2 regions of the Delftia deserti genome follow, and region 2 is predicted to be linked to the other one. Evidence: predicted binding sites of a transcription regulator. Region 2 holds the regulator's gene; the other holds the start of a gene.

Region 1 (10,577 bases), 300 kb from region 2:
GAACCCGTGTCGGCACTGGACATCGCCATCCGCGCCCAGATCCTCAACCTGCTGGCGCGGCTGCAGCGCGAGCTGGGCCTGAGCTACCTGTTCATCTCGCACGACATGGCCGTGGTCGAGCACATCTGCGACGACATCGCCGTCATGTACCTGGGCCAGATCGTGGAGCGCGCACCGCGCCAGGCCTTCTTCGCGCGGCCGCTGCACCCCTACAGCGTGGCCCTGATGTCGGCCGTGCCCACGGTGCGCGGCGGGCGCGAGCGCGCGGCGCGGCGCATACGGCTGGCCGGCGATCCGCCCAGTCCCATCGACCCGCCTGCAGGCTGCCGCTTCGCAGGGCGCTGCCCCGTGGCCGTGCCTGCGTGCTCGGCCGAGGCGCCACCGCTGCGCGAAGCCGCACCCGGCCACTGGGTGCGCTGCATCCGCGTGGACCACATCGATGGCGTGCCGCGCGCGCCGCTGGCCCTTTGAATCCGGAGTACCCGCCACCATGAGCATCACCGTCTACGTCGCCCGCAAGATCATCACCATGAACCCCATGCAGCCCGAGGCCACGCATGTGGCCGTGCGCGACGGGCGCATCCTCGCGGTCGGGGACCTGGCGCGCTGCACGGCCTGGGGCGAGTGCCGCATCGACGAGCGCTTTGCGGACCAGGTGCTGCTGCCCGGGCTGGTCGAGGGCCACTGCCATCTCAAGGAAGGCAGCATGTGGGACTGGACATACACGGGCTGGTTCGACCGGCGCGACCCCGACGGAAAGACCTGGCCCGGCCTGCGCTCCATGGATGCCGTGGTGGACCGCCTGGCCGAGGTGGCGGCGCGCATGGATGCGCAGGGCCTGCCGACCGGCCAGCCGCTGATCGCCTGGGGGTTCGATCCCATCTACTTTGGCGGCGAGCGCATGACGGTGGAGCACCTGGACCGGGCCGCCGCAGGTCGTCCCGTCGTCATCTCGCACGCCAACGGCCATCTGATGAACGTCAACAGCGCCATGCTGCGCCTGGCCGAGATCACGCGCGACAACGAGGTCGAGGGCGTGGTGCGCTTCGCACCCGGCCACGCCCTGGCCGGCGAGCCCACGGGCGAGCTGCAGGAACCGGCCGCCATGTTCCTGGTGCTGCGCAAGATCGGCGAGGCCGGGCTGCTGGCGCCCATGACCGAGGCCGGCGTGCGCTCCTTCGCACGCCTGGCCTGCCGCCAGGGCGTGACCACGGCCACCGACCTGGTCAACCGGCTGGGCGAGCAGGACTGCCGCGTGCTGGAGGCCGCGCTGGCCGATGACCAGGTGCCCATCCGCATCCTGCCGGCCTTCCAGGCCTTCCACGGCACGCATGGCGCCCAGGCAGGCGCCGAGCATGTGCGCGCGCTCATGGCGCGCAACACCGACCGGCTGCGCTACGGCCTGGTCAAGATGATGCTGGACGGCTCCATCCAGGGCTTTTCGGCGCGCCTGCGCTGGCCCGGTCACTACAACGGCGCGCCCAACGGCATCTGGGTCACCGCGCCCGCGCAGTACGAGGCCGATTTCGAGACCTACCACCGCGCAGGCCTGCTCATCCATACGCACACCAATGGCGACGAGGCCAGCGAAACCGCCATCGACGCCATAGGCCGCGTGCTGGCCCGCGCGCCCCGGCCCGACCACCGCCATACGCTGCAGCATGGCCAGATGATCGATGCGCCGCTGTTTCGCCGCATGGCGGCGCTGGGCCTGTGCGCCAACCTGTTCGCCAACCACCTCTGGTACTGGGGCGACCAGCACTACGAGATGACCATGGGGCCGGACCGGGCCATGCGGCTCGATGCCTGCGCCAGCGCGCTGGCCGCCGGCGTGCCGCTGGCCATCCATTCGGATGCGCCCGTCACGCCGCTGGGGCCGCTGTTCACCGCCTGGTGCGCGGTCCACCGGATCACGCCCAAGGGCCGCGTGCTGGGCGCGGCCGAGCGCCTGACCGTGGCCCAGGCCCTGCATGCCGTCACGCTGGGCGCGGCTTGGACACTGAAGATGGACCACGAGATCGGCAGCATCGAATGCGGCAAGCGCGCTGACTTCTGCGTGCTGGAAGACGATCCGCTGTCCCTGGACCCCATGGTGCTCAAGGACCTCAGGGTCTGGGGCACGGTGCTGTCGGGGCGCGTCTTCAAGGCGGCATGACATGGGACAGCGGCTGCCGTTCACGGTCATCGGCGGCTTCCTGGGCGCCGGCAAGACCACGCTGCTCAACCACTGGCTGCGCCATGCGGATGGCCAGCGGCTGGCCGTGCTGGTCAACGACTTCGGTGCGCTCAACATCGATGCCGGCCTGATCAAGGCCCACAGCGGCGACACCATCGCGCTGACCAATGGCTGCGTGTGCTGCCAGATCGGTGACGACCTCTCCATGGCCCTGATCGGCGTGCTGCAGCAGCGCGAGCGCTTCGACGCCGTGGTGGTCGAGGCCAGCGGCGTCTCCGACCCCTGGCGCATTGCCCAATTGGGCCTGGCTGATCCCGCATTGGCGCTGGACGGCGTCATCGTGGTCGTCGATGCCGCTGCCCTGCCCGGGCAGGCGGCCGATCCGCTGCTGGCCGACACGCTGCAGTGCCAGGTGGCCAGGGCCGATCTGGTCATCGTCAACAAGACCGATCTGGCCGATGCCCGGACCCTGGAGCGCGTGCACGGCTGGATAGCCAGCCACGCGCCAGCCGCGCAACGCTGCGATGTGCACGAAGCCCGGGTGCCCGTGGAACTGCTCAGCGGCGCAGCCCTGCTGCGTGGCGTGCGGGAGGTTTCATGGGGTGCCAGCACTGCGCGCCCCATGCATGGCCGGCAATTCGAGACCTGGTCCTGCCAGCCGCCCGGGATGCTGTCCGAGACGGCCCTGCAGGCGTGGCTGCAGGCCATGCCGGCTGGCGTGCTGCGGCTCAAGGGCGTGGTGCAGACCGGGGCGGGCCAGTGGAGCGAGCTTCAGTTTGCCGGGCGCAGCGGCCGGCTGCGTGCCGCATCAGCGCCCGTGCAGCAGCAGCAGGTGCCCGCCATCGTGGCCATCGGCCTGGCCGGGCAGCTGCCGGTGGCCGCGCTGCAGGCGCTGGTGGCAGGCGCTGCGGGCGTCAGGGCTGCGGGCCGTCCCGCATGAAATCCTGGGCCGCCTGCTGCAGCCACTCGCGCAGGCTTTGCAGCGGCGGGTAGTTGCCGCGGCTCGTGGGCCAGGCCAGGTAGTAGCGCTCGGCGCTTTCCATCTCGGGCAGATGGGGCAGGGCACGCACCAGATCGCCCTGGGCCAGTTCGCGCTCGATCAGAAAGCGCGGCAGCAAGGCCACGCCCACGCCGGCGATGGCGGCCTGGGCGGCGGTGGCGAACTGGTCGAACAGCATGCCCTGGCCCTCGGCCATGGGCGCATGGTGCACGGACAGCCAGCGCTGCCAGGCATCGGGGCGCGAGGCCAGGTGCAGCAGCGGCGCCTGCAGCAGGTCCTGGGGCTGGGCAAAGCGATGCTGGGCCAGCAGGGCGGGGCTGCAGGCAGGCACCACGGTCTCGCTCATCAGAAAGGCCAGCTCGGCGCCCGGCCAGTGCGGCAGGCCGAAATGGATGGCGGCGTCCACGGCTTCGAGCTGGAAGTCGAACTGGGACAGTCGCGTCGTCAGGTTGATGGTGATGCCCGGGTGGGCGCTGAAGAACTGCGGCAGGCGCGGCGCCAGCCAGCGCGTGCCGAAGGTGGGCAGGATGGCCAGGTTCAGGCTGCCGCCGCGCGGGTTGGCCCGAAAGCCCAGCGTGGCGGTGGAGATGCGCATCAGCGCGCCGCGTATCTCCTGGGCATAGGCCTGGCCGGCCGGACTGAGCCGCACGGTCTGGCGCTCGCGCACAAAGAGTTCCGCCTCCAGCCGCTCCTCCAGTGCGCGGATCTGGCGGCTGACGGCGCTTTGCGTCAGGTGCAGCTCGGCCGCGGCTGCCGTGAAGCTCTGGTGCCGGGCCGCCGCCTCGAAGGCGCACAGCAGGGACATGGGGGGCAGGAAACGGCGGGACAGCAGCATGGCGGAGGGCGGTGGGGCAATCGTGGGAGGGGGCATTCTGTTTGGGAATGACCTATGGGCCTGATTATCGTTTGACCAGGCTCAAGGCGCAGACCTAGCATGCGTGCCAGGAATCCACCCCGCCGCAGGGCTGCCCTGTGGCTCCAACTTCAGTCCCCACGAGCACCATGTCCTCTACGCCTGCCCACACCTTCGTGCCCTCCGACGAGATCCGCGCACGGTTTTCCAGCGCCATGTCCGAGATGTACCGCGATGAAGTGCCACAGTACGGCACGCTGATCGAACTCGTGGCCGACATCAACCAGCGCACGCTGCAGGCCGAGCCTGCGCTGCTGGCCCGGATGCAGCGCAGCGGCGAGCTTGCCCGCCTGGGCGTGGAGCGCCACGGCGCCATCCGCGTGGGCACGGCCGCCGAGCTGTCCATGCTGCGCCGCCTGTTCGCCATCATGGGCATGGAGCCCGTGGGCTATTACGACCTGTCGGTGGCCGGCGTGCCCGTGCACTCCACGGCCTTCCGCCCCGTGGGCGATGCGGCGCTGCTGGCCAACCCTTTCCGCGTCTTCACCTCGCTGCTGCGCCTGGACCTGATTGCCGACCAGGCGCTGCGGGCCCAGGCCGGCGCCATCCTGGCGCAACGCAGCATCTTCACCGAACGCGCGCTGGCGCTGATCGCCCAGGCCGAAGCCCATGGCGGCCTGGCCGACGCCGATGCCGACGCATTCGTGCGCGAGGCGCTGGAGACCTTCCGCTGGCATAGCGAGTCCACCGTGGACGGCGCCACCTACGACGCGCTGCACAAGGCCCACCGCCTGATCGCCGACGTGGTCTGCTTCAAGGGCCCGCACATCAACCACCTGACGCCGCGCACCCTGGACATCGACGCGGCCCAGGCCGCCATGCCCGAGCGCGGCATGGACGCCAAGGACGTGGTCGAAGGCCCGCCGCGCCGCGCCTGCCCCATCCTGCTGCGCCAGACCAGCTTCAAGGCGCTCAAGGAAATCGTGCGTTTTGCGGGCGATGCCACGGGCGCGGGCTCGCACACGGCGCGCTTCGGCGAGATCGAGCAGCGCGGCGTGGCGCTCACGCGCAAGGGCCGCGCGCTCTACGACCAGCTGCTGGCCCAGGTGCGCGACATGGGCAGCGCGGGCAGTGCCGCACCCGACTACGGCAGCCGCCTGGCCCAGGTCTTCGAGGCTTTCCCCGACACCCATGAGCAACTGCGCCGGCAAGACCTGGCCTTCTACCGCTTCACGCTGAGCGACGAGGGCGCCGCCCTGGCCGCAGGCGAGGCCGCAGCGGCCGCAGCGGCCGCAGCGTCCGACCTGGACGCGCTGGTCACCCGCGGCCTGGCCCAGGCCGAGCCCATCGTCTACGAAGACTTCCTGCCCGTGAGCGCGGCCGGCATCTTCCAGTCCAACCTGGGCGGCGAAGAGCAAAAGCAGTACGCGGCCCATGCGGCCCAGCAGGCCTTCGAGGCCGACCTGGGTGCCCGCGTGCATGACGAGATCGCGCTGTACGAGCAGGCCCAGCAGCGATCCATCGACCAGCTGCGCAGCGCGCTGCGCGGCCAGGCCACCAAGGTCGCCGCATAAGCGCCGACCCTGGCTGAGCCCGCCACCGTCGATCCCCTTCCCCGGGGCGCATGCACAGGCGCCAGGCCTGCGCGTGCGCCCCTTTGTTTTTGCCATTTGCCGGAGGCCTTCATGAGCACCGCAGACCAGGGCGCGTCGTCGCCCACCGCCCATCTGTTCAACCCGCTGTTCGCACAGCCCGAAGGCTCGCCGATCCGCGAGCTGTTTCCCTACCTGAGCCGTCCCGGCATGCTCTCGCTGGCCGGAGGCTATCCATCGCCCAGCCTGTTCGATGCCGAAGGTTTGCAGCAGGCCGCCGTGGCCGCGCTGCAGCAGGATGCCGCCACCAGCCTGCAGTACGGCGCCAGCGAGGGCCAGCTTGCGCTGCGCGAAGCCCTGGCCGCGCTGTGCGCCACGCGCGGCATTGCCTGCACGCCGGCCGACATGATCGTGACCACGGGCTCGCAGCAGGCCTTCGACCTGCTGGTCAAGGTGCTGGTCGAGCCCGGCGATCCGGTGCTGGTCGAGGTGCCCGCCTACCCGGCCACGCTGCAGACCCTGAAGCTGGCCCAGGCACAGGTCGTTGCCGTGCCCACGGACGAGCAGGGCCTGGACACCGAGGCCCTGGCCCGCCTGCTGGCGCAGTGGCCCCAGGCACGCCGCCCCAAGCTGCTCTACACCGTGCCCAACTTCTCCAACCCGGGCGGCACCCTGCTGCCCGCGGCGCGGCGCACGGCGCTGGTGGAGCTGGCACGCGAGCATGGCTTTGTCATCGTCGAGGACGACCCCTATGGCGAGCTGCGCTTCAGCGGCCAGCGCGAACCGTCGATCTACGAAACGGGCCTGGCGCTGTGCGGCGCCCAGGCCAATCCCGTGGTCTACCTGTCCAGCCTGTCCAAGACCGTGGCGCCTGCGCTGCGCATCGGCTGGATGCTGGCCGACGCCCAGCTGCTGCGCCGCTGCACCATCGCCAAGCAGACGGCCGACCTGTGCACCTCGCCGCTGGCGCAGATGATCGCCGCGCACTATCTGCGCTCGGGCCGCTATGCGCCCCAACTGGCCCAGGCCTGCGCCGAGTACGCGGCGCGCATGGATGCGCTGTGCTCTGGCACGCAGTCGGCGCTGGGCGATCAGATCCGCTTCGTGCGGCCTGCGGGGGGCATGTTCGTCTGGGCCCGGCTGCTGCCGCCGCAGCGGCTTGCGGGCGACTCCCAGGCCCTGGCCCGTGCGCTGTTCACGGCAGCGGTGGAGCAGGGCGTGCTCTATGTGCCGGGCAAGGCCTTCTTCCCGGCCGATGCGGCAGACAAGGCCGGCCTGTGCATGCGCCTGTCGTATGCGGCGCCCACCGTGCCCCAGATCACCGAGGCCGTGGCGCGCCTGGGCCGGGCCTGGGGCCAGGCCGTGTCCTGAAAGACATCGGCAAAAGCGTTCGTGCAATGACAAAGGCCGCCCGAGGGCGGCCTTTGTCTTGCTGGGCAAACCGGGCATGGCGCAAGGCCTGCCCGGTTGCGGCGGGCAATTACATGCCCATGCCGCCCATGCCACCCATGCCGCCCATGTCGGGCATGGCAGGGCCGCCTTCAGCCTTGGGAGACTCGGCGATCATGGCTTCGGTCGTCAGCAGCAGCGATGCCACGGAAGCGGCGTTCTGCAGGGCCGTACGCGTCACCTTGGTCGGGTCCAGAATACCCATTTCCAGCATGTCGCCGTAGGTGTCGTTGGCAGCGTTGAAGCCGTAGTTGCCCGAGCCGTTCAGCACGGCGTTGACCACCACCGAGGGCTCGCCACCGGCGTTGGCCACGATTTCGCGCAGGGGCGCTTCGATGGCCTTCATGATCAGCTTGATGCCGGCGTCTTGCTCGGCATCGCCGGTCTTCAGGTCGCCCACGGCTTGCTTGGCGCGCAGCAGAGCCACGCCGCCGCCGGCCACGATGCCTTCTTCCACAGCAGCGCGGGTAGCGTGCAGGGCGTCTTCAACGCGGGCCTTCTTTTCCTTCATCTCGACTTCGGTGGCAGCGCCAACCTTGATCACGGCAACGCCGCCAGCCAGCTTGGCCACGCGCTCTTGCAGCTTTTCGCGGTCGTAGTCGCTGGTGGCTTCTTCGATCTGGATGCGGATCTGCTTGACGCGGGCTTCGATTTCAGCAGCTTGGCCAGCACCGTCGATGATGGTGGTGTTTTCCTTGCCGATTTCGATGCGCACTGCCTGGCCCAGGTCTTCCAGGGTCACCTTGTCCAGCGCCAGGCCCACTTCTTCAGCGATGACCTTGCCGCCCGTCAGGATGGCGATGTCTTCCAGCATGGCCTTGCGGCGGTCGCCGAAGCCAGGAGCCTTGACAGCCACAACCTTCAGGATGCCGCGGATGGTGTTCACCACCAGCGTTGCCAGGGCTTCGCCTTCGACGTCTTCTGCAATGATCAGCAGGGGACGGCCGGCCTTTGCCACGGCTTCCAGCGTGGGCAGCAGGTCACGGATGTTGCTGATCTTCTTGTCGAACAGCAGCACGAAGGGGTTGTCCAGCAGGGCAACCTGCTTTTCAGGGTTGTTGATGAAGTAGGGCGACAGGTAGCCGCGGTCGAACTGCATGCCCTCGACGACGTCGAGTTCGTTGGCCAGCGACTTGCCTTCTTCAACGGTGATCACGCCTTCCTTGCCGACCTTGTCCATGGCTTCGGCAATGATGCTGCCCACGGATTCGTCGGAGTTGGCGGAGATCGAGCCGACCTGGGCGATTTCCTTGGAGGTGGTGGTGGCCTTGGATTGCTTCTTCAGCTCTTCCACCAGGGCGGCGACAGCCTTGTCGATGCCGCGCTTCAGGTCCATGGGGTTCAGGCCGGCGGCCACGTACTTGGTGCCTTCGCGGACGATGGCCTGTGCCAGCACGGTGGCGGTGGTCGTGCCGTCACCGGCGATGTCGTTGGTCTTGGAGGCCACTTCCTTCACGAGCTGGGCGCCCATGTTCTGCAGCTTGTCCTTGAGTTCGATTTCCTTGGCGACCGAGACACCGTCCTTGGTCACGGTGGGGGCGCCGAAGGAGCGCTCCAGCACCACGTTGCGGCCCTTGGGGCCCAGCGTGACCTTGACCGCGTTGGCCAGGATGTTCACGCCTTCAACCATGCGGGCGCGTGCTTCGCCGCCGAAAACTACGTCTTTTGCTGCCATTTCAATTCTCCGGATTCAGTTGGAAAGTGCGGTTTCGAAGCGCGGATTACTTTTCGACGACTGCGAACAGGTCGTCTTCCTTCATCACCAGCAGTTCGTCGCCATGGACCTTGACGGTCTGGCCGCTGTACTTGCCGAACAGAACGCGGTCGCCGACCTTCACGTTCAGAGCGATCACTTCGCCCTTGTCGTTCTTCTTGCCGGGGCCCACTGCCAGCACTTCGCCCTGGTCGGGCTTCTCGGCGGCGTTCTCGGGGATCACGATGCCCGAAGCCGTCTTGGTTTCGTTCTCGAGGCGCTTCACGATCACGCGATCGTGCAGGGGACGCAGGTTCATACCAACTCCTAAATCATCAACAAAGTTGAAACAAAGACTTGCCGGCCCGGCGGGCCGGCATTCGAAGCAATGTGGAACAGAGGACTGTTAGCACTCATGCCCAACGAGTGCTAATAATAAGGCAATTCGGCCAGGTTTCAAGGGGTAGGGTCGGATGTGCCGCAGTGTGCAGCGACGCCCCACATGCTTTTTGCGCCAGGGATTCTTGGTGGATGTTGGCTGAGCGCTCGGCCAGCACCATGGCGAGACGTGGCAAGACGTGGCATCTGCGGAGCCCGCGCCGATGGAGCTCCTGCGGCGCGCCGCTGGGGGCCAGAGTCCCGGTTGCAGGATGTCCAGGCGCTAGAATGGGAATGAATCTCATTCATTAATTCATTCGATCTGCGCACATGGCCTGGGCGCCCCTCCCCGTCGTTGTCCATCCGATGCGTGGGACCCCCGGCGCCACGGATCGGTTGCCCATCTGCGCGTTGTGCCTCACCTCCACACTTTCATCACTGACGAATGCAGTGCCCTTGCAGGTTCACGGTCGGCTGCTGCATTCCTCCCGGGCGCAAAGGCTAGGGGATGAAACGCAATCCGGTCTCCGCAGCGCGGGGTGAGCCGATACCTGGGCGCCAGACTCCAGAGGCTCCCCTGGTTGCGCTCTATACGCGTTGGCGCACGCCTGTGATGCGCATGTTGCGCCGACACTTTCGAACCACCGCAGCGGTCGAGGACGCGGCGCAGGAAGTGTTCGCGCGGGTGGCCGCCACGGGCAGGAATCTCGAGCCCGGGCAGGAGCAGCCCTATCTGCGGCAGACCGTGCGCAGCGTGGCGGCGCGAGACTGGGAAAAGGGCCCGGAGGCGCACGGGCTCCAGAGTGTTCCGTATGACGACTGCCAGCAGGAGCTGCTTGCCATCTCTGCCGAGGGCTTCGGAGACACCGAGCGTCAAGCCGAGAGCCGCCAGCGGCTGACGCGGCTGCACGAGGCGATCCAGGAACTGCCGCCACGGCAGCGCGAAGCCTTCATTCTTCAACGGATCGAGGGGCTCACCGTTGAGGAAACCGCCGATTGCATGGGGATCAGTACACGGATGGTGGTGAAGCACCTGGGCCGGGCCGTCGGCTATTGCGAGACGCGCATCTTGTTCGCAAGTGCCACCCAGATGAGGCGCCTGCAGGCCCTGCAGGGCACACTGGACGCCGAAGAAGACAACGACGACGAATGCGCCGCCCCACCGGCGCAGGGCAAAAGAGCATGAGCGCAGAGCCAGGCCATTCCCGGTTGCAGGACCTTCCGCCCGAGCAGGTGCTTGGGCTCAACCATCGCGCGGGCGAGTGGTATGTGCGTCGCCAGCAGCCCGGCTGGTCGGGTGCGGACGAGCGCGCTCTCGACGAGTGGCTGGCGCAGGACCCGGCCCATCGCGAGGCCATGGACGGTGTCGGCCGCGCCTGGCGTGAAGCGGAGCAGCTCAAGGCCATGTTCCCGGCCGTCTACGGGCGCAACCCGCC
Region 2 (10,577 bases):
AGGCCGCAGCGGCGCTGGGCCATACCCAGCTGCCCGTGGACGCCGATGGCGCCGTGCGCAGCTTCCATGCCGTCGAAGGCAGCGCGCAGCAGCCCTGGTGGCACATGGCGCTGGCCCTGCATTGCGTGGGCGAGAACGGGCGCGCATGCGCCCGCCCGGAGCCCGTGCCGCCCATGGACCCCGACGCACCCTCCTGGCAGCGCCGCCAGCAGGAGATCATTGCCTTTGCACAGGCCGGGCCGGAGCAAGGCGCCAGGGACCGCTCGCCCTTCACCACCTATTCCTACATCGACGTGCTGCGCGGCCGCATTCCTGCGGCCGCATTCCGCGGCAAATACGTGCTCATCGGCACGACGGCCGCCGGACTGGGCAGCCGGTTCACCGCACCACTGGGCACCAGCGCGCGGCCCATCTCCAGCGTGGAGATGCTGGCCCACGTGCTCAACGGCAGCCTGCAGGGCTCTCATGCGCATCCCGCTTCGGCCACGCTCAACCGCGCGCTCAATGCGGCAGCCGTGCTGCTGGCCCTGCTGGCCCTGGCCTGGCTGGGCCCTTCCGGCGGCATGCTGGCCTGCGCGCTGCTGGCCCTGGCCTGCCTCTCGCTGGCCGGACTTGCGCCGCGCCTGTGGCAGGTGCAGACGGCCCCTGCAGCCGGCCTGCTGGGCCTGGCCCTGGCCTATCCGCTCTGGAGCTGGCTGCGCCTGCGCGCGGCCGCGCGCTTTCTGGCGCTGGAACTGCGCGACCTGCAGGGCCAGGGCCTGCCCACCGCGCTGCGCCTGGGCGGCGACCTGCTGGACCAGCGCATCGCGGCCGTGGAGCAGGCTTCGCGCCAACTGCGCGCCCTGCACCATTTCGTCAGCGAAAGCCTGCGCCAGCTGCCCTCGCCCACCTTTGTCTGCGACCGGCAGGGCCATGTGCTGCTGGCCAATGCCGCAGCCCACGCCTATGCGCGCAGCCTGGGGCATGGCCTGCGGGCCGGCGATGCCCTGCCTCGGCTGCTCGATGGCCTGCGGGTCCTGGACACGGCAGCCGGCGCATCCGCCGGCCAGCCCTTGCTCACGCCTGAGGCACTTGCCACCCACGGCCTGCCGCCCAGCAGCGAGGGGCGCGACCCCATGGGACGCAGCCTGATGCTGCTGACCCAGACCTTCGAGGCACCTCCCACCACGGGCTGGCTGATCACCCTGGTCGATATCAGCGATCTGCGCAGCGCCCAGGCCCAGCGCGACCAGGCCATGCAGTTCATCTCGCACGACATCCGGGCGCCCGTGGCCTCCATCATCACCTTGCTGGAGATGCAGCGCGGCGCCGCACAGGCGCCCGACCTCGGCCTCCTGCTGCCGCGCATCGAAGGCTATGCCCAGGCCTCCCTGCAGCTGGCCGACGATTTCGTGCACCTGGCACGCGCCCAGCAGCAGGCGCTGCGCCGGGAACGGCTGGACCTGGGCCTGGTGCTGGACCAGGCCGTGGAAAGCTGCTGGGCCCAGGCCTCTGCGGCCCACGTGCAGCTGGAGTTCCACCTGCCCGAACAGGAATGCCCCGTGCTGGGCGATGCGGGCATGCTCCACCGCGCGGCCGTCAACCTGATCGGCAACGCCATCAAATACGGAGCGCGTGCAGATCAGGCAAACCCCGCCACGGTGCAATGCCTGCTGCAGCAGGACGCAGGCCATTGCCGCCTCACCATCCGGGACCACGGGCCCGGCATGGATGGGCAGGCCGTCGCCCGGCTGAGCCAGCCGTTCGAGCGCCTGGACCATCACCGGCACCTCGACGGCGTGGGCCTGGGCCTGGCCTTCGTGCGCACCGTGGCCGCCCGCCATGGCGGGCGGCTTGAGATAGAAAGCATGCCCGGCCAGGGCAGCGCCTTCAGCATCGTGCTGCCGAAAGCGCAACAGGCCTGACCTGACATCCCAGGGATACGGATGCGGAAAACGAAAAAGCCCTGAAGTCTTTCAACTTCAGGGCTTTGCGTTTTTTGGTGCGGCTGGCAGGAATCGAACCCACGACCCCTTGGTTCGTAGCCAAGTACTCTATCCAGCTGAGCTACAGCCGCAACGCTTCGCATTGTAGCAGCGGGTTTTGGGGCTCCCGGACAAAAGCGCCATATTTCTGCAAAAAAACGGCAGCCGCATCCACCGGCAACCGGGCGATGGCCCGCCATGCGGCAGCCGTGCGCCCAGCAAAAAAGCCCGCCACCCGGAAGGGCGGCAGGCTTTCCATACCAATGGATGGTAGGGCCTCCCAGAGTCGAACTGGGCACCAACGGATTATGAGTCCGCTGCTCTAACCAAGCATGAGCTAAGGCCCCTGATTCACCAAGGCAGCACGGATGCAGTCCATGGCAAACAACTATTGTAGAGCCTAACCCGCAGGACTCAGCGCTTGTGACTCAGCGCATTGCTGACGAGCTTGGAGGTGATGTCCACGATCTGGATCATGCGGTCGTAGTGCATGCGGGTGGGCCCGATCACGCCCAGTGTGCCCACCACCTTGCCGTCGAGCTCGTAGGGCGCGCTGACCACGGACAGCTCCTCGAAAGGCACGACCTGGCTTTCACCGCCGATGTAGATGCGCACGCCTTCCGCCTGGCTGGAAAAATCCAGCAGCCTGAGGATCTGGGTCTTTTGCTCGAACAGGTCGAAGGCGCGGCGCAGATTGCCCATGTCGCTGGAGAAATCGCTGACCGACAGCAGGTTGCGCTCGCCCGCGATGACCACGTCTTCCTGGGCGCTGGTCATGGCCTCCGTGCCGATGTTGACGGCCGCCTGCATGAGCGTGGCCACCTCGCCGCGCAGCAGCTCCACCTCGCCCTTGAGGCGCTCGCGCACCTCTTCCATGGCCAGGCCCGCGTAGTGGCTGTTGAGGAAGTTGGAGGCTTCGATCAGCTGCGAGGCCGAGTAGTCCACATCGGTGAAGATGACGCGGTTTTGCACGTCACCGTCGGGCGATACGATGATGACCAGAAAGCGCCGCTCCGACAGCCGCACGAATTCGATGTGCTTGAACACCGAGGTGCGGCGCGGTACCAGCACCACACCCACGAACTGGGAAAGGCTGGACAGCAGGTTGGCGGCGTTGGCGATGACTTTCTGCGGCTGCTCGGGCGCGAGTTCGGGCGTCACGATATCGGCACGGTCTGCGGTGAGCATGGTGTCCACGAACAGCCGGTAGCCCCGGGCGGTCGGAATGCGGCCCGCCGAGGTGTGCGGGCTGATGATCAACCCCAGGTCTTCGAGGTCAGCCATCACATTGCGTATCGTGGCAGGCGACAATTCAAGCCCCGACGCACGCGACAGGGTTCGCGAGCCCACAGGCTGGCCGTCAGCGATATAACGCTCGATCAGCGCTTTGAGCAACAACTTGGCACGTTCGTCGAGCATGTGATGATTTTAATGATGTAATTTGCCGGAAATGACGTCCACGTTTCGCCACGTTGCCTTGATCGGGAAGTACCACGCTCCCAGCGCAAGCGCCCCGTCCGAGAATGCCAGCAACGCGCTTGAGCGCATTGCGGACTTCCTCAGGCGCCAGGGCTGCGAAGTCGTGCTCGATACCCAATCGGCCCTGCACGCAGGGCTCACAGACTACCCCACCCTCGATGTCGATGGCCTGGGCAGGCATTGCGACCTGGGCCTGGTCGTCGGCGGCGACGGCACCATGCTCGGCGTGAGCCGGCACCTGGCGCAATACGGAACGCCCCTGATCGGGGTGAACCAGGGCCGCCTGGGCTTTGTCACCGACATCGCGCTGGAGGACTTCGAGGCCACGCTCACGCCCATGCTGCAGGGCGAATACGAGGAGGACCTGCGCCCCCTGATGTGCGCCCGCGTGATCCGCGACGGCCAGTGTGTGTTCGAGGCCCTGGCCATGAACGACGTGGTGGTCAACCGCGGCGGCACCTCGGGCATGGTGGAGCTGCGCATCGAGGTGGGCGGCCGCTTTGTCTCCAACCAGCGCGCCGACGGCCTGATCGTGGCCACGCCCACGGGCTCCACGGCCTATGCGCTGTCCGCGGGCGGGCCGATGATGCATCCGTCCATCCCCGCCTGGGTCATGGCACCCATTGCGCCGCACAACCTGTCCAACCGCCCCATCGTGCTGTCCGATGCCAACGAGGTCACGATCGAGGTCGTGGCCGGGCGCGATGTCAGCGCCAATTTCGACATGCAGTCCCTGGCCTCGCTGCAGCACGGCGACCGCATCCTCGTGAGCCGCGCCCACCACAGCGTGCGCTTTCTGCACCCCAAGGGCTGGAATTACTTCGCCACGCTGCGCAAGAAACTGGGCTGGAACGAGGGAGGCGCCTGACCATGGCGCTCAAGCGCATCGTTCTGCGCGACTTCGTGATCGTGCAGGCCCTTGATCTGGACTGGCAGGCGGGCTTCACCGTGCTGACCGGGGAGACCGGCGCCGGCAAATCCATCCTGATCGACGCCTTGCAGCTGGCCCTGGGCGCCCGCGCCGACGCCGACGTGGTGCGCGAAGGCTGCACCCAGGCCGACATCTGCGTGGAGTTCGACGGCTGCGCACGGCTGCGCCCCTGGCTGGAGGCCGCAGGCCTGGCCTGCGAGGACAGCGGCCTGCTGCTGCGGCGCACGGTGGACGCCCAGGGCCGCAGCCGCGCCTGGATCAACGGCACGCCGGCCACGGCCACGCAGCTGCGCGCCCTGGGCGAGCAGCTCATCGACATCCACGGCCAGCATGCCTGGCAAAGCCTCACGCGGCCCGATGCGGCGCGCGCCCTGCTGGACGCCTATGCCGGCATCGACAGCCGCGAGGTCCAGGGCTGCTGGAGCCGTTGGTCCCAGGCCCGGCAGGCGCTGCAGCATGCGCAATCCGCCCAGGACAGCCTGCAGCGCGAGCGCGAGCGGCTGCAGTGGCAGATCACCGAACTCGACAAGCTGGCCCCGCAGGCCGACGAGTGGGACGACCTCAACGCCCAGCATACGCGCCTGTCCCATGCCCAGACGTTGATCGATGCGGCACAGACCACGCTGCAGATGCTGGAAGACGACGAGGCCGGCGTGATCAGCCCGCTGGGCCGCGCCAGCCATCTGATCCAGAACCAGGAGCACCTGGAGCCGGACTTCCAGAACATTGCAGACGTGCTGGCCTCATGCATGGCCCAGGCGCAGGATGCGCGCCATTCGCTGCAAAGCTATCTGCGCCGCGCCGACCTGGACCCCGAGCGCCTGGCCGAGCTCGATGAGCGCCTGTCGCTGTGGATGCAACTGGCGCGCCGCTACCGCCGCACGCCCGATGAATTGCCCGCGCTGCTGGCCGGATGGCGCCAGGAACTGCAGCAGCTGGACGCCGCCGTGGACATCGAGGCCCTGCATGCCGCCGAGCAATCGGCGCAGCAGCACTACCAGGCCAGCGCCCGGGTGCTGTCGCAGCAACGCGCCCTGGCCGCGCCGCGCCTGTCGCGCGCCATCACCCAGGCCATGCAGGGACTGGGCATGGAAGGAGGCCTGTTCGAGGCCGCCCTGTCCACGGCCGACTCCCCCGGTGCCTTTGGCGTGGACAGCGTGGCCTTTCTGGTCGCCGGCCACCCGGGCGCCAGTCCCAAGCCGATTGCCAAGGTGGCCTCGGGCGGCGAGTTGTCGCGCATTTCGCTGGCGATTGCCGTGACCACCAGCGAACTGGGCGAGGCCGGCACGCTGATCTTCGACGAGGTGGACTCGGGCGTGGGCGGCGCCGTCGCCGAGACCGTGGGCCGCCTCATGCACGCACTGGGCCGATCGCGCCAGGTGCTGTCCGTCACCCATCTGCCGCAGGTTGCCGCCTGCGCCGACCAGCACTACCTGGTGGCCAAGCAGCGCGCAAGGCAAGGCACGCTCAGCACCGTGCAGCCGCTGGACAGCGCCGCACGCGAGGCCGAGCTGGCGCGCATGCTGGGTGGCGAGCGCCAGTCCGAAACCACGATGGCCCATGCCCGCGAAATGCTGGCCATGGCGCGCCAGGCACCCGCGCCCCGCCCGCCCCCGCGACGGGCCGGCCGGCAGCGGCCACCGGCCGATGCCGAACGCGCACGATCCAAGCCGGGACGTGCGGCCAACGGCGCGCGCAACACCAATGGAGGCTGATGCCATGTCGCTTGAGATCGTGCTGATCACCGGGATGTCCGGATCGGGCAAATCCGTCGCCCTGCATGCGCTGGAGGATGCCGGCTACTACTGCGTGGACAACCTGCCCCCCGAGCTGCTGTCCGCCTTCGTCGAACTGGAGCATGGCCGCCACAGCAACAAGGTGGCCATCGCCATGGATGCGCGCAGCGCCGGCGGACTGCCCCACCTGCCCGGTCAGCTGGAACGGCTGCAGCGCCAGGGCGTCGTGCCCCACCTGGTCTTTCTGGACGCCACCACGGGCACCCTGGTGCGGCGCTTCTCCGAAACCCGGCGCCGCCACCCGCTGTCCCAGGGGCCGGTCGCCGAAGGCCGCCGCGCCCTGGTGCAGGACATAGAAAACGAGCGCGAGCTGCTGGGCGACCTGCGCGAGAAGTCGCATGTCATCGACACCAGCCACCTGCGCTCGTCCCAGCTGCAAAGCTATATCAAGGAGCTGATTGCGGCCCCGGTGGGCCAGATGACCCTGGTCTTCCAGTCCTTCGGCTTCAAGCACGGCCTGCCCTCGGATTCCGACTATGTGTTCGATGTGCGCATGCTGCCCAACCCGCACTACGAACCCCAGCTGCGCCCGCTGACCGGCATGGATGCACCCGTGGCCGAGTTCCTGCGCCAGCAGCCCGGCGTGGACCAGATGCGGCGCGACATCCAGCAGTTCCTGGAGTCCTGGCTGGACATGATGGCCAGCAACCACCGCAGCTATGTCACCGTGGCCATAGGCTGCACCGGGGGACAGCACCGCTCGGTCTTCCTGGTCGAGGAGCTGGCACGGCACTTCGCCCCGCGCTGGCCCACGCTGTGCCGGCACCGATCGCTGGACAGCCGGCCCACGCTCAAGCCTGCCGACTTGCTTGCGCACGACATCTGAGCGCCAGGCCCCGCCTCCGGAACACTGCGATGCAAGGCACGCCGTTGACGAATGCCCCCCGTGTGCTGCTTGTGGAGGACGACCCCGCCATCGCGCGCACCGTCTGCTATGCGCTGGAGCGTGACGGCATTGCCGTGCGCCACTGCCTGCAGCTGGCCGATGCACGCGCGCAATGGCAGGCGCAGCCGCCCGATGCCCTGCTGCTGGACGTGGGCCTGCCCGATGGCAACGGCCTGGACTGGTGCCGCGAGCTGCGCCAGGCCGGCGCCGTCGTGCCCCTGCTGGTGCTCAGCGCACGCGGCGAGGAAATGGACCGCGTACTGGGCCTGGAGCTGGGCGCCGATGACTACCTGACCAAGCCCTTCAGCCCGCGCGAGCTGGTGGCCCGCACCCGCGCCCTGCTGCGGCGCGCACAGCGCCTGCAACCCGCTGCAGCGACCAGCCCGACGCCCGCCGGCACCCTGTTCAGCATCGACCAGCAGGGCCAGCGCGTACGCATGCAGGGTGTGGCGCTGGATCTCACGCGGCGCGAGTACCAGCTGCTGCGCTGCCTGCTGGAGCGCCCCGGGCGCATCCTCAGCCGCGAGTTCCTGCTCGACAGCATCTGGGGCCAGGACAGCGACAGCACGGACCGCACCGTGGATACGCACGTCAAGACCCTGCGCGCCAAGCTGCGCGCCCAGGCGCCGCAGCAGGACTTCATCACCACCCACCGCGGCATGGGCTACAGCCTGACGCTGCCGGGCTGAGCCACCGCAGCACGCCATGCGCCTCGGACTGCGGCTGTTCTTTGCCTTTTTCGTCATCAACGGCCTGGCCGCATTCTTCGTGCTGCGCGTCTTCATGGTCGAGGTCAAGCCCAGCGTGCGCAAGGTGACCGAGGACACGCTGGTCGAGACCGCCTACGCCCTGGCCGCGCTGGCCAGCGACGACATGGCCAGCGGCGTGCTGCAGCAAAGGCCCGCCGACAGCCGCTTCGCGTACCACATGCAGGCCTATGCCAACCAGACCGTCAAGGTCTGGATCTGGGACACGCGCAAGACCAGCCTGGACATGCGCGTCACCGTCACGGACCAGAAGGGCCTGGTGCTGTTCGACTCGGCCGGCCTGGACCAGGGCGCCGACTACTCGCGCTGGCGCGACGTGTACCGCACGCTGCGCGGCGAATACGGCGCACGCACCACGCGCGAGGTGCAGAACGACGAGGCCAGCAGCGTCATGTATGTCTCGGCACCCATCATGGTCGATGGCCGCGTGGCGGGCGTGCTCACCGCCTCCAAGCCCGCCCACTCGGTGCAGAAGATCGTGGACAGCGCGGAAAGCAAGATGCTGCGCGGCGGCCTGCTGTTCCTGCTGCTGTCGGCCGGCGTGGGCTTTGCCGTCACCTGGTGGCTGGTCATCCATGTGCGGCGCCTGCGCAGCTATGCCCAGCAGGTACAGGCGCCCACGCTCAACGAGGCCGCCTCGCCCACCACGGCGCCCCCCATGCCCGAGGCCCCGCGCATGCCCGGCGAGCTGGGCGAGCTGGCCCGCGCCATGGAGAACATGCGCAGCCGCCTGGAAGGGCGCGACTACATCGAAGGCTATGTGCGCGCCCTCACGCACGAGCTCAAGAGCCCCGTGGCTGCCATCCGTGGCGCAGGCGAGCTGCTGCAGGAAGACCTGCCATCGGCCGACCGCGAACTGTTCGCGCGCCAGGTGGTGGACCAGTGCCAGCGCCTGCAAAACCTCGTGGACCAGTTGCTGCGCCTGAGCCAACTGGAGCAGCGCCGCGCCCTGCACCCGCACACGGCCTGCAGCCTGCAGGCCTGTGCCGAACAGGCCGTGGCGCAAGTCCACAGCGCAGCGCACCAGCGCCGCATCCAGCTGGTGCTGCAAGGCCAGGACAGCAGCGGCCCCTGGGAGCAGGACCTGGTGGTGCTGGCCCTGAGCAACCTGCTCAGCAACGCCATCGACTTCGCCCCAGAGGGCAGCAGCATCCACGTGGACCTGGAGCCCGGCCGCGTCAGCGTGCGTGACCACGGCCCCGGCGTGCCCGAGGCGCTACTCGGCCGGCTGGGCGAGCGCTTTTTCACCACCCCCCGCCCCAACGGAGAACGCAGCGGCACGGGACTGGGCCTGTCCATCGTGCTGCGCATCATGCTGCTGCACGGCGGCAGCATGCAGGCCGCCAACGCCCAGCCCGGGCTGCGTGTCACGCTGAACTGGCCACTGCGGGCACACTGACGCCCACCCCCTATCGGCCCTGCGAATCCGACTTCACACCCGCTTCACACACTTCATTCCGGCCACACAGCCCCCGCCCAGACTGCGTCCACGATCAACGAACGGGATGTGGAATGAAGAACCGACTGCTTGCCAAAGGCGTGGCCCTGCTGGTCATGCTGGGCCTTTTGATGCTGGGCCTGGGCCTGATACACGACGTGGTGCGGGACCGCATACGCAACCGCGACAACGCCGTGCAGGGCGTGGTCGCCAGCCTGGCTGGCCGCCAGACGCTGATGGGCCCGGTGCTGGTGCAAAACTGCACCGAGACCACTGGCTTGGAAAAAGGCAGCAAGACCGAATGGACCACGCGCCAGTTCCAGCGCATGCTGCTGCCCGACCAACTGCGCCACCAGGCCACGGCGCGCATGGAGGAGCGCTCGCGCGGCCTGCACCAGGTCAGCACCTATGCCATGCAGGACAGCATCAGCGCCAGCTTCACGAACGCCGCCCAGTATCTGGAAAAGCCCTCCATCGAAACGGCTGCCAACCAGACCGTGCGCTGCGGCGCACTGCGGGTGGCGCTGTCGCTCACCGATCCGCGCGGCATACGCTCGGCCACCATCGAAGCCGATGGCAAGAGCCTGGACGTGGGCCCCGGCACATCACTGGAGCGCTACTCGCAGGGCCTGCAGGCGGAACTGGCGCCGGCCCTGCTCAAGAAGGACGGGCCCCTTGAACTGAAGATCGCCCTGGAACTGGTGGGCACCGAAAAGCTGGCCTTCGTGCCGCTGGGCAGCCACAGCAAGGTCCAGTTGTCGGCCGACTGGCCCCATCCCTCGTTCGGTGGCAGCTTTCTGCCCAACCGGCGGGAGATCAGCGACAAGGGCTTCGAAGCCAGCTGGAACCTCTCGGCCCTGGCCTCGTCCGCACGCCAGGCCTTCACCGACCAGCAGCCGCTGTGCCAGCCCGGCCGCCGCGACATGGAGGAATACGCGGCCACCGCCCATGCCCCCAACAGCGGCCCTTGCCTGGAATCGCTGGACACCGACTTCGTGGACCCCATCAACGCCTACTCGTTGAGCGACCGCGCCACCAAGTACGGCCTGCTCTTCGTGGTGCTGACCTTCGTGGCCGTCGGCCTGTTCGAGGTACTCAAGCAGCTGCGCGTGCATCCCATCCAGTACCTGCTGGTGGGATCGGCGCTGTGCAGCTTCTTCCTGCTGCTGATCAGCCTGTCGGAGCACATGGGATTTGCCAGCGCCTACGGCATTGCCGCCTCGGCCTGCGTGCTGCTGCTGGCCTACTACGCCAGCCACATCCTGGGCAGCCTGCGCCGCGGCCTGCCGTTTGCGGCGGGCATCGCCGCACTCTAC

What was found. The regulator HrcA, encoded in region 2, represses chaperone genes, less so after heat shock. The targets are predictions, from matches to a motif close to TTAGCACTCNNNNNNNNNGAGTGCTAA.
Region 1: ACFPFG_RS23595 (co-chaperone GroES) is a predicted target of HrcA. The motif match lies at 9,170-9,196, and genes of this name have one in related genera.

What each region holds. Positions count from the first base shown of each region.
Region 1 is NZ_JBHSIH010000001.1:4,950,088-4,960,664, forward strand. It holds gene ACFPFG_RS23560 (ABC transporter ATP-binding protein) at 1-471, shown strand, start outside; gene ACFPFG_RS23565 (amidohydrolase) at 491-2,155, shown strand; gene ACFPFG_RS23570 (CobW family GTP-binding protein) at 2,157-3,116, shown strand; gene ACFPFG_RS23575 (LysR family transcriptional regulator) at 3,091-4,011, opposite strand; gene hglS (2-oxoadipate dioxygenase/decarboxylase HglS) at 4,179-5,603, shown strand; gene ACFPFG_RS23585 (aminotransferase-like domain-containing protein) at 5,715-6,992, shown strand; gene groL (chaperonin GroEL) at 7,102-8,745, opposite strand; gene ACFPFG_RS23595 (co-chaperone GroES) at 8,792-9,082, opposite strand; gene ACFPFG_RS23600 (RNA polymerase sigma factor) at 9,650-10,327, shown strand; gene ACFPFG_RS23605 (FecR family protein) at 10,324-10,577, shown strand, end outside.
Region 2 is NZ_JBHSIH010000001.1:5,245,886-5,256,462, reverse strand. It holds gene ACFPFG_RS24920 (CHASE2 domain-containing protein) at 1-1,904, shown strand, start outside; tRNA gene ACFPFG_RS24915 (tRNA-Arg) at 1,980-2,056, opposite strand; gene ACFPFG_RS24910 (hypothetical protein) at 2,047-2,223, opposite strand; tRNA gene ACFPFG_RS24905 (tRNA-Ile) at 2,233-2,311, opposite strand; gene hrcA (heat-inducible transcriptional repressor HrcA) at 2,379-3,383, opposite strand; gene ACFPFG_RS24895 (NAD kinase) at 3,415-4,311, shown strand; gene recN (DNA repair protein RecN) at 4,314-6,089, shown strand; gene rapZ (RNase adapter RapZ) at 6,094-6,996, shown strand; gene creB (two-component system response regulator CreB) at 7,026-7,745, shown strand; gene creC (two-component system sensor histidine kinase CreC) at 7,762-9,222, shown strand; gene creD (cell envelope integrity protein CreD) at 9,336-10,577, shown strand, end outside.